DNA from 2 places in the Vibrio atlanticus genome. Region 1 is predicted to be linked to the other one. Evidence: riboswitches for the same ligand, from Rfam matches in the RefSeq annotation. Region 1 holds a riboswitch; the other holds the start of a gene.

Region 1 (8,071 bases):
TGAAGGTGGATACCTAACTTGTCACATACCGCTTGAGCATCAGCAAGGTCTTCAGCTGCCGTGCAGTATTCTTCGTTATCGTCTTCTTCCCAGTTTTTCATGAAAAGGCCTTCTACCTGATAGCCTTGTTGCTGAAGAAGATACGCCGATACTGACGAATCTACACCGCCGGACATACCGACAATTACTTTCTTTTCGCTGTTTCCAGAGCTGATATCTGACATGTCTAAACACCGTTACTATTACTTGGTCGCAGATTCTAACAGAAAGAGGGACACCGTGACAGATCCGAGACCGGAATCACAGTTTCATTTGCACAAATAATGCGCTGACTTCGTTAGAGAATCGCATGAACGCGAGGAGACTCGCTAGGATGTCAGATCTATATGTGGCATAGTCGCTCAAAATCCAAGAGCTGAGATAAAAAATGTCTGAACAAAATGAGTTTATGCAAGAAGAACAGTTGATCGAGATTATCGAGAACCAACTTGAAGATGGACAACCAGTAAAAGTTAAAGAGACGCTAATGCGTTTAATGATGACAGGTACACCTCGTGAAGAGGCAATTGCAGCGATGGCATGTGCACTGGCAATTGAAGTATTTGATGTAATGAAAAACGGCGCAGAGTTTAATCAGAAACGTTACGCCGAGCATTTGGGCATGCTGCCTGATCTTAGCTTTATGGAAGGCGAATAAAAAAATAGCCTAGCAAACGTTTGCTATAGTTTGAAAGATTGCCGCGTTAAATATAGCGCGGTAGAATCCGCCACCTATTTCCCCTTGACTTAGACTAGCCCTATGAAATTCCCTGGACAACGTAAATCAAAGCACTATTTTCCGGTTCACGCTCGTGACCCTTTAGTAAGCCAAGCTCAAACGAGCAAAAGAATGTCACGTACCCATATTATCGGTATTGACCAAACTTTGGTGGATATTGAAGCAAAGGTGAGTTCTGAGCTAATCGAGAAATATGGCTTAAGTAAGGGACACTCTTTGGTTATTGGTGATGAAGCTGCTGAATCTTTGTATCAAGAATTAAAAGAACAGTGCCTGATCACTAATGAATACGCAGGTGGCACGATCGGTAACACATTACACAATTACTCAGTATTGGCGGATGACCGTTCAACACTGTTAGGTGTAATGAGCCAAGATATTAAAATTGGTAGCTACGGTTACCGCTATTTATGTAATACATCAAGCAGAATGGATCTGAACCATTTACAAGGGGTAGATGGCGCAATTGGTCGCTGCTTTGCATTAATTACAGAAGATGGTGAACGTACTTTCGCAATTAGCGAAGGACAAATGAACCAATTAAAACCAGAAAGCATCCCTGAGAAAATTTTCAAAAATGCTTCTGCTTTAGTATTAACGGCGTATTTAGTTCGTTGTAAACCAGGTGACCCTATGCCTGAAGCAACAATGAAAGCTATTGAGTACGCGAAGAAATACGATGTACCTGTTGTTTTAACGCTTGGTACTAAATTCGTTATTCAAGATGATCCAGAGTTTTGGAAAGATTTCCTTGAACAACATGTAACCGTTGTTGCAATGAACGAAGACGAAGCTGAAGCATTAACTGGTGAAAGCGATCCTCTAGCTGCTTCCGACAAAGCACTGGATTGGGTAGACTTAGTTCTATGTACAGCAGGCCCTGTGGGCTTGTTTATGGCGGGTTACACAGAAGATGCAGTGAAGCGTGAAACATCATTACCGTTGTTACCAGGCTCGATTGCTGAATTTAACCGTTATGAGTTTAGTCGTCCCGCACATAAAGATTTATGTGAAAATCCAACGAAAATCTATTCGCATATCGCACCTTACATGGGCGGCCCAGAAAAGATTAAGAATACGAATGGTGCCGGTGATGCTGCGTTGTCTGCTCTATTACATGATATGGCCGCTAATAAGTACCATAAAGAAAATGTGCCTAACTCAAGTAAGCATCAGCATTCATTCTTGACGTATTCTTCTTTCTCACAAGTTTGTAAATATTCAAACCGCGCAAGTTATGAAGTATTAGTTCAGCACTCGCCACGATTATCTCGAGGCCTTCCTGAAAGAGAAGATAGTCTAGAAGAAGCGTACTGGGAAAGATAAGGCATTTTTTTGATTTATATTTCACTATTAGAAATATAAAAAAGGCTCCGAAAGGCTGTCTCTTATACACAAATCCCTAAGCCACGCTTGGGGATTTTTTTTGAACTATTTTTAGGTTTCATGATCTGATCATCTAAGCAATGACAAGGATGATTATCATGACCTATATAGAGCCAACCCTTTGGGCACAAAAACAGTTCGGTCAAGCCCACCTTAATGACCCTAGACGCACTCAAAGACTCGTTGCTCTCGCAGCCTCACTGGCCGAGCAGCCTGGCGTACCCGTCTCGAAACTCATTATCTCCCCTGCTGAAATGGAAGGGGCTTATCGCTTCATCCGTAATGAGCAAATCAAAGCAGAAGATATCGCAGAAGCGGGTTTTTATGTCACCGCACAAGAAGCATTAGAGCAACAAACACTTCTTGCCTTAGAAGACACCACTTCTCTCAGTTACTCCCATCGCAGCATTCGAGATGAACTCGGGCACTCCAATCAAGGCAATCGACATCGCGCCATGTTCGTACACTCAACCTTACTTTTTGCTCCCGACACTCAATCTGTTATTGGTTTAATTGAACAACAGCGCTGGACTCGTGATATAGAAAAGCGAGGTCAAAGGCACCAGCATGCGACTCGACCATACAAAGAGAAAGAAAGTTATAAGTGGGAACAAGCCTCTCGCCATGTCGCTGAGCGACTTGGCGATAAAATTTCGGATGTCATTTCTGTGTGCGATAGAGAAGCCGACCTATTTGAATACCTCACTTACAAGCGAGAGCAACAACAAAGGTTCCTCGTTCGCTCAATGCAAAGCCGCTGTATTGAAGAGCATGATAATCGTCTTTATAGCTATGCCTCTACCCTGTTATCAGCCGGAGAGAAAGTGCTCGAAATACCGCAAAAAGGCGGTCGTAAAGCTCGCAAGGCTCATTTAGATATCAAATATGCCCCCGTGACACTCAAGTCTCCTGCTAACAAGAAAGAGTTCGATAACATTCCGCTTTACTACGTGGGATGTATAGAACAAGGAGAGAGTGGTAATAAGCTCGCATGGCACTTACTGACTTCAGAGCCGATAACGAGCAAGGAAGAGGCACTCAAAATCGTCAGTTATTATGAGCGGCGCTGGCTAATAGAAGATTTTCATAAAGTCTGGAAAAGTGAAGGGACTGAAGTTGAGCAACTGAGAATGCAAAGTAAGGATAACTTAGAAAGGCTCAGCGTCGTTTTGGCTTTTATCGCGACTCGGTTACTCCAGTTGAGGTTTATGAATGAATCAGACGAGTTATCTAAGAGCAGTTGTGAGCAGGTATTAAAAGGCAAAGCGTGGAAGTTAATGTGGCTCAAGTTGGAGAGCAAAAAACTACCGAAAGAAGCGCCTAATATATCATGGGCTTACAACGGTATTGCTCGGTTAGGTGGTTGGAAGAATACCAAGCGAACAGGTCGCGCTTCTATAAAGACGTTATGGCAAGGATGGCTTAGGTTACAAACCATCCTTGAAGGGTATGAACTCGCTAAGTCTCTTGATTAACCAGACTTGTGATCAAGAGACAGCCGAAAGGAGCCTTTTTTGTTTCTGAATATATTGAAGCCGTAAATAATACTTTAGTCGACTTAAATATTAATTCTATTGCTTAGTGAGTTATTGATTATTCACTTAGCAAACTCGATGCCTTAAAGAGCAAACTCTTCTAGAGATTTACCAGCATCTAGTTGTTCTTGGATAGCTGAAGGCGTACGGCCTTGACCTGTCCAAGTTTTTTCGTCGCCATTCGCGTCTACGTATTTGTATTTCGCAGGGCGAGGAGCACGTTTAGATTTTGTTGTTTTAGATTTTGCTTCACCAGAAAGTGCAGCAATAAGATCGGCAACATCGATTCCGTCTTTTGCAATTTGTTCTGCGATAGCAGAAAGCTTAGCTTCTTGCTCTGCTTTTGCTGCGCGTTCTTCAGCTTCAGACTCTTGACGTTCTTGTACAACAATAGTCAGCTTGTCTAGCGCTTCTTCAAGTTGCTCAAGAGTTAATTCACGTGAGAACGCACGAAGGCTACGGATATTTAATAGAGTTTTTGTTAATTCAGACATGATATTTCCCATCAAGGTAAACTAAATAATCCTCCTAATAATAAACAGAGGCTAAGAATAAAACAAATAGTATTTCTTCTATTAGTTATTTAAATAAAAAAATGAGACGAGTGCTTTAAGATGAAAAGATAGACCTCTAATGAACTTATAATAACTATTAAGAATATCTTAAAAAAAACAGGTGATATCTGATATGTGTTAAGTGGAGTAATCCGTAAAAGTTGACTATTCTTCTATTGATTACTTCATTAACAAAAAGCTATTTTTCTCGGAATGATATGTTGCATTGTTGCTCTTGATGGGTACAATTGCGGCTACCTGATGCGGTGCTTTGGTTAATCTGTTGTTAAACTCTGGTTTACACGGTTAATAATGTTACCGCACGTAGAGGTGCAATTATAAAGAGTAGTTTTCGTTGGGGTGATGCCAATGAACGGGAATGAAAGGTGTAATTGCCGAAGTAAATTGTATATCTAAGCAATTTGCTGGGGTTGTGCTCAATAGGTACAACACTGCCATAGTCTTAATTTTAAACTATGGAGCGCTACTGTAGGGTTGGGTGAAGTGTTCACTTCCCTTTCGCTTAGTTCAACATGAGCTTGATAAGCCGTATCAAGTTTATCTGCAGTAGATCTCTAGCCAAATAAAAAACTGGTTTTTGAAGATCATGAATTTAATAGATTTTGCAACATCGCCTTTATCGCTGCTTCCTCCCTTGGTTGCCTTGACTCTTGCTATTGTTACCCGCCGTGTATTAGTTTCCTTGGGTGTCGGTATCGTCATGGGTGCGATTCTACTTGCTGACTACTCGGTAGGTAACGCAGCTAGCTACGTCTTTACTAAAGTATCTGGTGTTTTCATCGAAGATGGTGGTATTAACACTTGGAACATGAGTATCGTTGCTTTCCTAATTATCCTTGGAATGACAACGGCATTATTAACACTGTCTGGCGGTACTCGCGCATTCGCTGAGTGGGCGCAGTCTCGTGTTAAGAGCAAACGTGGTTCAAAACTACTTGCTGCCTTTTTAGGTGTATTCATCTTTGTTGATGATTACTTCAACAGCTTAGCGGTAGGTGCCATCTCTCGCCCTGTAACTGACCGCTTCTACGTATCTCGCGCTAAGCTAGCTTATATTCTAGATTCAACTGCTGCTCCTATGTGTGTGATCATGCCGGCTTCTAGCTGGGGTGCTTACATCATCACTATCATTGGTGGCATCTTAGTGACACACGGTGTGACAGAGTATTCTGCACTGGGTGCTTACGTTCGCCTTATCCCAATGAACTTCTACGCAGTGTTCGCACTATTAATGGTGTTTGCTGTTGCGTGGTTTGGTTTAGATGTTGGCAAAATGCGCGAGCATGAGATCGAAGCCTCTCAAGGTCGCGGTTTTGAAGGCGATAATGATCAAAAGCAAGCGCACGATCTAAACGAAGAGCTAGATATTCAAGAGAGCGAAAACGGTTCTGTTTCTGATCTCGTTATGCCAATCGTAGCGTTAATCGTCGCGACGGTTGCAGCAATGCTTTACACCGGTGGCCAAGCGCTTACTGCTGATGGTCAAGCATTCAACTTACTTGGTGCATTTGAAAATACAGATGTAGGTAAGTCTCTGGTTTACGGTGGTGTGATTGGTTTACTCGTTGCGCTAGCAACGGTATTCAAACAGAAACTACCTATGGCTGATATCACAAGAACAATGTGGATTGGTGCAAGCTCAATGTTTGGCGCTATCCTTATCCTTGTATTTGCATGGACGATTGGTTCTGTTATTGGCGACATGAAAACAGGTTCGTACCTATCCTCTCTAGCAACAGGTAACATCGATTACCACTGGCTACCGGTTATCTTGTTCCTTCTTGCTGGCCTAATGGCGTTCTCGACAGGTACATCTTGGGGTACGTTCGGTATCATGTTACCGATTGCGGGTGACATGGCTGCAGCCTCTGACATCGCGCTAATTCTTCCTATGCTAAGTGCGGTTCTTGCGGGTTCTGTATTTGGTGACCACTGTTCTCCAATCTCAGATACAACGATTCTGTCTTCTACAGGTGCGCGTTGTAACCACATTGATCACGTATCGACTCAGCTCCCTTATGCGCTGTCTGTGGCGTTCGTATCGTGTATTGGTTTCATCACCCTAGGAATGACATCATCAACTGGCATTGCATTTGGCGCAGCGTCTCTAACGTTTGTTGCGGTATGTTTTGCATTGGCTTATTTCTCTCGTTGCAAGATAGCAACGTGTAAAAGCTAGTCATCATTTGATTGAATAATGAGAAGGGAGGCGTTTGCCTCCCTTTTTTTGTGTTCGTTAATTTAATTTTAAATTTCGTGAAAAAAGTTCGAATAAATGGTTGAAAAAGGGTGTCAGCTTAGTTAGTGTGGAGACAAGACAGTAAACAACCTAAGAGCTGATAAGTATGCGTAAATTAGTAATGAACATTCATCACCATCATCACCCTATCTAGTCTTTCGGGGAGATTTACGTATACCCGGGAGCAAGAATTCTCCCGGAGGTTAAGTCAAAGAATTTAGATTTAAACCCTCGGGACGACAAAGTCTTCCGAGGGTTTTTTAGTTTTAGCACTTTTAAATAATCAATAAATTCAAATATTTGCACAGGGATACAGCAATGCAGACACAACGCCTAAGAATCGCAATTCAAAAGAAAGGTCGCTTAAGTAAAGAGTGCCAAGATCTACTTAAAAAATGTGGTGTTAAATTTAACATCATGGGTGAGCGCTTAGTTGTTCATTCACTAAATATGCCAATCGACTTGTTATTAGTTCGTGATGACGACATCCCAGGTCTTATCATGGATGGTGTGGTTGACCTTGGTTTCATCGGTGAAAATGAACTAGAAGAAGTTCGCCTAGACCGTGTTGCTTTAAAAGAGCCATCAGAGTTTCGCACACTACGTCGTTTAGACTTCGGTGGTTGCCGTCTTTCTATCGCGATTAACAAAGACGAAGAATACAACGGCCCACAAGATCTAGCGGGTAAACGTATTGCGACAACTTACCCACAACTACTGAAAGCCTACATGGACGAGCAGGGTGTTGAATTCAGCGCTTGTATGCTAACGGGTTCGGTTGAAGTTGCGCCTCGCGCAGGCCTAGCAGACGCTATTGCCGATCTAGTTTCTACAGGTGCGACGCTAGAAGCGAATGGCCTAAAAGAAGCAGAAGCTATCTTCCAATCTAAAGCAACATTGATTCAGCGTGTTGGTGAGTTCGATGCAGACAAAACAGCTCTGATTGAAAAACTACTGACTCGTATGCAAGGTGTTCAACAAGCAAAAGAGTCGAAGTACATCATGCTTCACGCGCCTACATCTCAGCTAGAGCAAATCAAAGCATTATTGCCTGGCGCTGAAGATCCTACTGTTCTTCCACTATCAACAGACAAAGACAAAGTTGCCGTTCACCTTGTAAGTACCGAGAACTTGTTCTGGGAAACTATGGAACAGCTGAAAGAGTTGGGTGCAAGCTCGATTCTAGTATTACCAATCGAAAAAATGATGGGGTAGTGACGATGAGAACCGTTGTTTGGCAATCTTTAAGTGAATCACAGCAAGACTCGGTACTAGAGCGTCCAGCTATTACTGAAGGTGCAAACATCACAGCGACTGTTTCTGATGTTATTGCAAAAGTACGAAATGAAGGCGATGCCGCACTTAAAGAACTGACTGAAAAGTTCGATCGTGTGACTCCAGAATCCATTCGAGTCAGCTCGACTGAGATTGAAGAGGCATGTGCTCGTTTAACACCAGAAATGAAGCAAGCGTTAGAGCAAGCTTATAGCAATATTGCTAAGTTTCACGAAGCTCAGAAGCCGCAGCCAATTAAGGTTGAAACACAGCCAGGCGTTGT
Region 2 (8,071 bases), 1.6 Mb from region 1:
GGATAACCTTTATCATTTTGATTTACTGGGTCGATCAACGGACTTCTCGCCACTATCAGCAGCCGTTTAGTATCGTCAGTAAAACCCTATTCAGAGTGTCGAGCTTAGTCGTTCCTATCTTGGTGAGTTTTTACATGCTGAGTGCCTTACACACCAATTATGTACTCACTAAATTTGAAATGTCTAAGCCGAAAAACCCGGACATTCTTAAGCAGGTAACGAACCCCGTAGTATGGAAAGATCGCTATGATTGGGACGTGTACAGTACCTATCTAAATATCGGCCTCTACAAAGCCGATCCTAGCCTGATCCAGCCTTATATAGATTGGTCGTTAGAGATCATAAAGAGTAAGCCAAGGCCTGCTTTCTACAGCAACCTGATTCTCGCGTATCAAGGATTAGGCGATCACAGCAAGGCAGAACAAATTCGCAGTGAAGCGAGCTTCTTGTTCCCAAATCGAGACTTTTCCAAGATTCAGTATAAAAGAGTATCACAAGAAGAAGATAACCTGTCGTCTGCTGAGTGATGTTTAGATCTCGGAACTAAAGCACCATTTCTGACCTTTCGGTTAGGCACAAAAAAGCGCACGATCTCTCGTGCGCTTTTCTTTTGAACTTCAGCTTATAGCTACTATTTTAGAGCGTCTTGCAACGCTTTTAAGCATAAGGCTACATTCTCTTTTCGAGCGCCATAACCCATTAAACCAATACGCCAAGCCTTCCCAGCTAAAGAGCCAAGGCCTGCACCGATTTCAAGATTATATTCTTCTAACAGCTGCGTTCTTATTTTGGCTTCATCAATCCCTTCAGGGAAGTAAAGCGCATTCAATTGAGGTAGGCGACTCTCTTCATCAACCACAAACTTTAATCCTAGTGCTTCTACGCCTTCTTTAAGCTCTTGGTGCATCGCATGGTGACGTGACCACGCATTATCCAGGCCTTCATTTTTCAATAAAACCAACGACTCATGCAGAGCATATAGGCTGTTCACAGGCGCAGTGTGGTGATAGCTACGCTTACCTTCTCCACTCCAATAACCTAATACCAAGCTCTGATCCAAGAACCAGCTTTGTACGGGAGCTTGACGTGCTTTCATTTTATCGACAGCACGTTGAGAGAACGTCACGGGAGATAAACCAGGTACACAAGACAGACACTTCTGACTGCCTGAATAAACCGCATCGAGTTGCCATTCATCAACCAACAATGGCACACCACCTAATGATGTCACCGCATCCACAATCGACAATGCATCAAACTGGCGAGCGACTGCGGAAATAGCTTGAGCATCCGATAACGCGCCAGTAGACGTCTCGGCATGCACAAATGCGACAGCAACAGCATCGGGGTTTTCAGCCAATGCCTTTTCTACCTTTTCAACTGAAACGGGCTTACCCCACTCGTCATCAACAAGGATGGCTTCACCACCACAGCGAACAACATTCTCGCGCATACGCTCACCAAAAACACCGTTACGACAAACAATGACCTTTTCACCAGGCTCAATCAAATTAACAAAACAGGTTTCCATGCCCGCACTGCCTGGAGCAGAGACAGCAATCGTAAATTCATTCTCTGTTTGGAATGCATACTTAAGAAGTTGTTTAAGCTCATCCATCATCGCAATAAATAGCGGGTCGAGGTGACCAATGGTTGGACGGCTTAATGCCTGTAAAACTTGAGGAGAAATGTCTGAAGGCCCCGGCCCCATTAACGTTCGGTGTGGCGGATAAAAGCTATCGATAGCAGCAGTGAGTGTTAAATTAGACATGTACATCCCTTACGTTAATGTTGTGATCAGTCCACCCTAAAGCAAATTGATTACCTCAGCAATTAGCCATAAGTATTGAGGTCAAACCAGTGTCACATAATTGTTAAAATTATTTTTCAATTATCTCACGTTACGGATTGACATTATTTGCGCAAACACGTTCAATGAAATGGCTATCTAGCAGAAGAGGAGCACTGCCCAGGCAGGTGTTTTGTGGAACCGCATTTCCAATACAAAACATTCATGGGGAGCAGTGCCGAGATAATAAAAGGATGCAGGACCTTTATTATCGGTTGAGCGGGCTGAATCCCGTTAACTGTCGCCATTTCTATATGGTGAAGAGCTTCTGAGGTTACTATTCTAATAATTCCTCTCTTTTTTGCTCTAAAACTCTCTTCGAAAAACATCGGACGTTGGATTACCCAACAGTAATTTTATTTTAGGAAATCGTGGGAGATATATCGTGAGTGCATCTAATGTAGCTGGTTCTTTTAATGTCGCTAAGTTTGGTGGAACAAGTGTTGCCAACTTTGAAGCAATGAGCCGTTGTGCTGCCATTATTGAAAACAACTCAAATACGAAACTGGTCGTGAGTAGCGCATGCTCTGGCGTGACTAACCTGCTTGTTGAACTCGCGAATGGTGTTCAAGATAAAACTCGTCGCCAAGAACTAGTCACACAGTTAACCGACATTCATAATACGATTCTTGCTCAGCTAGCAGACCCAATTAGCATTGAAAAAGATGTGCACTGTATTCTGGATGATATTGCGAGCGCTGCAGAAGCCGCATCATTCCAAGCCAGTACCAAACTCACTGATCACCTAGTGGCATGTGGCGAACTGATGTCGACACATATCCTCGCTCAAATCATTCGCGAACGTGATACACCAGCGACTCGTTTTGATATCAGAGAAGTGATGCGCACCAATGATGATTTCGGTAAAGCAGAACCACAACTGGAAGATATTGCAGCCCTTGCACAGCAGAAACTGATTCCACTTTGCGAAGAACAAGTTGTCGTTACCCAAGGTTTTATCGGTGCCGACAGCGAAGGTAACACCACAACGTTAGGTCGTGGCGGCAGTGATTATTCAGCTGCACTGATTGCGGAGTCGGTACAAGCGATTGGCTTAGAAATTTGGACTGATGTTCCAGGCATCTACACCACAGATCCACGCATCGCATCGAAAGCATCTCCTATCCCAGAGATCAGCTTCAGTGAGGCATCTGAGATGGCAAACTTTGGCGCGAAAATATTACACCCTTCAACTCTGGTTCCTGCACTACGCCATCAAATCCCTGTTTTTGTCGGCTCATCAAAAGCACCAGAGCTTGGTGGAACATGGATTCGTCAACAAGTTGAAAGCTCTCCTCTGTTCAGAGCGCTTGCCCTACGCTGCAACCAAACCATGGTTACGCTACGCAGCGCTAACATGTTCCATGCCTATGGTTTTTTGGCAAAGGTATTCGAGATCCTGGCTAAACATAAGATCTCAGTCGATCTTATCACCACCTCAGAGATCAGTGTCTCACTTACTCTCGATCAAACCGATACCTCAGGTGGTGCTCCTGAGTTACCTGAAGCCGCTCGCCTTGAGCTTGAAGAGTTGTGTTCCGTAGATATTGAGCACGACCTATGCCTTGTTGCTCTTATTGGTAACAACATGAGCGAAAGCAAAGGCTATGCAAAGCAGGTATTCGGCACTCTAGAAGATTTCAACCTACGTATGATTTGTTACGGAGCAAGCCCACACAACCTATGCTTCTTGCTAGATGAATCTGTGTCTAAGCTGGCGATTCAAAAACTTCATCAAGAGTTATTTGAGTAGATAGTCCGTTTATCATCGACAGATAAATAACTAAATTACAGATACAAAAAGGGTTGCTATTAAGCAACCCTTTCTCTTTTTTACGTTACGAATCAAAGCTCGTTATAGATTCAAACTAGTTAATGTTTGGGCCTAACCACTTCTCAGCTTCCAACATATCCCAACCTTTACGGTCGGCATAGCTATCCACTTGATCCTGTTGAATCTGTGCAATCGCAAAGTATCGGGCATCAGGATGTGAAAAATACATACCAGACACTGAAGCACCAGGCCACATCGCGTAGCTCGTGGTTAGTGACATGTCGATCGCTTTTTCAACGTCCATCAACTCCCACAACGTTCCTTTTTCTGTATGTTCTGGGCAAGCAGGGTAACCTGGAGCTGGACGAATACCTTGGTACTTCTCACGAATCAAATCGTCATTAGACAGATCCTCATCCGGCGAGTAGCCCCAAATGTCCTTTCTCACTTCTTTATGCAGGTATTCAGCGAACGCTTCAGCCAATCGGTCAGCAACCGCCTGAATCATAATCGCGTTGTAGTCATCACCGTTGGCTTTGTATTCATCAGCAAGCTCACGCTCGCCGATACCACCAGTCACCGCAAAGCCACCAATCCAGTCCGCTTTACCGCTATCTTTCGGCGCAATGTAATCAGACAAACAGTAGTTAAAACCTTTTGGCTTCTCGGTTTGCTGACGAAGGTTGTGTAAAACCTTTAACACTTCAGTACGAGATTCATCGGTATACACTTCGATATCATCGCCAACGCTGTTAGCAGGGAACATCGCACACATCCCACGAGCTTCAAGTAATTTCTCTTTCTGTACTCGATCCAATAAATCGTTGGCATCTTTGAATAAGCGTTTCGCTTCCTCGCCCACTTCTTCATGATCAAGAATTGCAGGGTATTTACCGACCAATGACCATGTCATAAAGAATGGAGTCCAGTCGATGTACTGACGCAAAGTTGCCACATCAAAATCATTAAAGATGTGAACTCCCGGTTTAGCGGGTGCCGGTGGCGTGTAAGCATCCCAATCGATAGCTACTTTATTAGCACGTGCTCTTTCAAGAGTGACCGGTTTAGTACGAGGCTTCTTACGATTATGCTGATCGCGAACGCGATCGTAATCAATATTCAACTTCTCAACAAATGCAGGTTTCAGTTCGTTAGATAGTAGAGAGGTACACACACCCACCGCACGTGAAGCATTGTTTACGTAGACCACAGGCTCAGAGTAGTTCTGTTCAATCTTAACGGCTGTATGCGCTTTAGATGTGGTTGCTCCACCGATCAGAAGAGGCAGTTTAAAGCCTTGCCTTTCCATTTCTTTCGCAACATGCACCATCTCATCCAGGGAAGGAGTGATCAAACCCGAAAGGCCAATGATATCGACGTTTTCTTCCTTAGCGACCTTAAGGATTTTTTCACATGAAACCATCACGCCTAAATCGATAATTTCGTAGTTATTACACTGCAAGACAACGCCCACAATATTTTTTCCAATATCGTGAACATCGCCTTTTACGGTCGCAAGTAAGATTTTTCCGTTAGTTGCACCTACGTCTTTGGTTGCATTGATAAATGGCTCTAGATGGGCTACCGCTTGCTTCATAACACGTGCAGATTTCACCACTTGAGGAAGGAACATCTTACCTTCACCAAAGAGGTCACCAACCACATTCATACCATCCATTAATGGGCCTTCTATCACCTCGATAGGGCGAGAGGCATTAACACGAGCTTCTTCGGTATCTTCAACAATAAAGTCGGTAATACCTTTCACTAAGGAATGCTCTAAGCGTTTTTCTACTGGCCAGGTACGCCACTCTAAAGCAGATTTATCTTCAACTTTTCCAACTGCACGCTCTAGATATTCAGTTGCGATATCTAGCAAGCGCTCAGTGGAATCATCTCGGCGGTTTAGAACCACATCTTCAACGGCTTCACGTAAATCCTCAGGGACATTATCGTAAATCTCTAATTGCCCAGCATTTACGATGCCCATATCCATACCGTTTTTAAAGCAGTGGTATAGGAATACTGCGTGGATAGCCTCACGAACGTAGTTATTACCTCGGAATGAGAACGAAACATTCGATACACCACCAGAAATCATCGCATGAGGTAAGTCTCGTTTGATGTCCCCTACAGCTTCAATGAAATCGACCGCATAGTTGTTATGCTCATCAATACCTGTCGCCACAGCAAAAATGTTCGGGTCAAAAATAATATCTTCAGGTGGGAAGCCCACTTCATCAACCAGAATATTGTAGGCATTAGTGCAAATCTCAACCTTACGCTCTCGAGTGTCAGCTTGGCCAACTTCATCGAACGCCATCACGATAACGGCAGCACCATATCGGCGAACCAGTTTCGCTTGTTCGACAAACTTCTCTTTCCCTTCCTTCAATGAGATCGAGTTAACGATGCCTTTACCCTGAATACATTTCAGACCCGCTTCAATAACTTCCCATTTTGAAGAGTCGACCATGACTGGCACTTTCGAGATCTCAGGCTCAGACGCACATAGATTAAGGAATTTAACCATACACGCCTCAGCGTCTAGCATCCCTTCATCCATGTTGATATCGATAATTTGAGCGCCATTCTCAACTTGCTCTCGAGCCACACTCAAAGCTTCATCATATAGCTCTTCTTTGATAAGGCGCTTAAAGCGAGCAGAGCCCGTAACGTTAGTTCGCTCACCCACGTTAACAAACAGAGATTCCTTGGATATCGTCAATGGCTCTAAACCAGAGAGACGACAAGAGACGGGTAAATCTGGTAATTGGCGCGGTGTTACACCTTCAACAGCTTCTGCCATTTGGCGTATATGTTCTGGCGTCGTACCACAACAACCACCAATTAAGTTCAAGAAACCACTTTCAGCCCATTCCTTGACGTGTTCAGCCATATCTTCGGGAGAAAGGTCATACTCACCAAATGCGTTAGGTAAACCCGCATTAGGGTGTGCAGAAACATGACATTCGGAGATACGAGACATCTCACCGACATATTCACGCAATTCATCTGGGCCTAATGCACAGTTCAATCCAAATGAGATAGGTTTTACATGACGAAGGGCATTATAGAATGCTTCTGTTGTTTGTCCGGAAAGCGTCCGACCAGATGCATCTGTGATAGTACCGGAGATCATAACCGGTAAAATGATACCTACTTCTTCAAAGACAGATTCAACCGCAAAAGCACACGCTTTCGCGTTTAACGTATCGAAGATAGTTTCAATAAGAATTAAGTCTGAACCGCCCTTGATAAGCGCACGAGTCGATTCAGAGTAAGCCTCAACAAGTTCATCAAAGCTAACATTACGATAACCCGGATCATTAACATCTGGAGAGAGAGAACAAGTTCGGTTAGTTGGACCTAACACACCCGCCACGAAACGGGGTTTATCAGGAGTCTTCACTGTCCATTCATCTGCCGCTTCACGAGCCAACTTAGCAGCAGCATAGTTAATTTCTTCGCTGAGACTTTCCATATCATAGTCGGCCATAGCGATGGTTGTAGCGTTAAAGGTATTGGTCTCGAGGATATCAGCACCGGCTCCCAAATACTCCATATGGATATCTTTGATAAGCTTAGGCTGCGTAAGTACCAAAAGGTCATTGTTACCTTTTAAGTCACTATGCCAATCAGCAAATCGCTCACCGCGATAGTCTTGCTCTTCCAATTTATAATCCTGAATCATGGTACCCATGCCACCATCAATCAGTAAAATTCGTTGCTTCAACAGAGCGTCAATCTTTTGCCTTACATCACTTCCCACGATACAACCTCATTCCTTTAATTATCCCTCCATCCTACCACACATTCAAAAGGAGTCTAGACGTCTAAAACATGAAGTAAATGACCAAGTCATGACAAAAAATGTTTGCTATTTGAGCATGAGAGAACGAGAATTAATATTCATATTTTGTTACATATTGGAATCCCAATGTCGGTCTATTACACCTTATGCTTCTTGTCCGCTGCAGCCATGCTTATTGCTTTCGTTAATACCAAAATTGGTAAAATGCAGACAACCATCGCCATCACAGCTGGCTCAATGATGCTATCTCTATTGATTATCATTGCGGGACAAAACAATTGGTTCCAATTGGCTGACATCGCCTCAGAAACCGTTGCCAGTATCAACTTTGAAGACTTCCTCCTAAAAGGAATACTGGGATTCTTACTTTTTGCAGGTGGTTTGGGAATTAAGTTACCTAATCTAAAAGATCAGAAATGGGAAATAACGGTACTCGCTCTTGGTGCTACACTATTTTCGACATTCTTTATTGGCTTTGTACTTTATGGGGTCTGTCAATTTATCGGTATTCAATTTGACCTAATTTATTGCTTACTGTTTGGTTCTCTAATATCTCCAACCGATCCAATAGCTGTATTAGCAATAGTGAAGAAGCTCGATGCTCCCAGACGAATCTCTACTCAAATCGAGGGAG

What was found. Region 1 has a riboswitch for lysine ahead of OCV30_RS10135 (Na+/H+ antiporter NhaC family protein). Riboswitches for the same ligand answer to the same signal wherever they lie in the genome.
Region 2: linked by a shared signal. The riboswitch ahead of lysC (lysine-sensitive aspartokinase 3) and the one ahead of OCV30_RS10135 (Na+/H+ antiporter NhaC family protein) in region 1 are both predicted to bind lysine.

What each region holds. Positions count from the first base shown of each region.
Region 1 is NZ_AP025460.1:2,280,526-2,288,596, reverse strand. Features, by position in the region: gene mnmA (tRNA 2-thiouridine(34) synthase MnmA) at 1-224, opposite strand, end outside; gene OCV30_RS10155 (hypothetical protein) at 428-697, shown strand; gene OCV30_RS10150 (inosine/guanosine kinase) at 800-2,104, shown strand; gene OCV30_RS10145 (IS4 family transposase) at 2,263-3,639, shown strand; gene OCV30_RS10140 (H-NS family histone-like protein) at 3,783-4,193, opposite strand; lysine riboswitch at 4,571-4,748, shown strand; gene OCV30_RS10135 (Na+/H+ antiporter NhaC family protein) at 4,861-6,453, shown strand; His leader region at 6,643-6,778, shown strand; gene hisG (ATP phosphoribosyltransferase) at 6,832-7,728, shown strand; gene hisD (histidinol dehydrogenase) at 7,728-8,071, shown strand, end outside.
Region 2 is NZ_AP025460.1:366,657-374,727, reverse strand. Features, by position in the region: gene OCV30_RS01900 (PglL family O-oligosaccharyltransferase) at 1-527, shown strand, start outside; gene OCV30_RS01895 (pyridoxal-phosphate-dependent aminotransferase family protein) at 632-1,771, opposite strand; lysine riboswitch at 1,948-2,125, shown strand; gene lysC (lysine-sensitive aspartokinase 3) at 2,235-3,602, shown strand; gene metH (methionine synthase) at 3,718-7,395, opposite strand; gene OCV30_RS01880 (cation:proton antiporter) at 7,564-8,071, shown strand, end outside.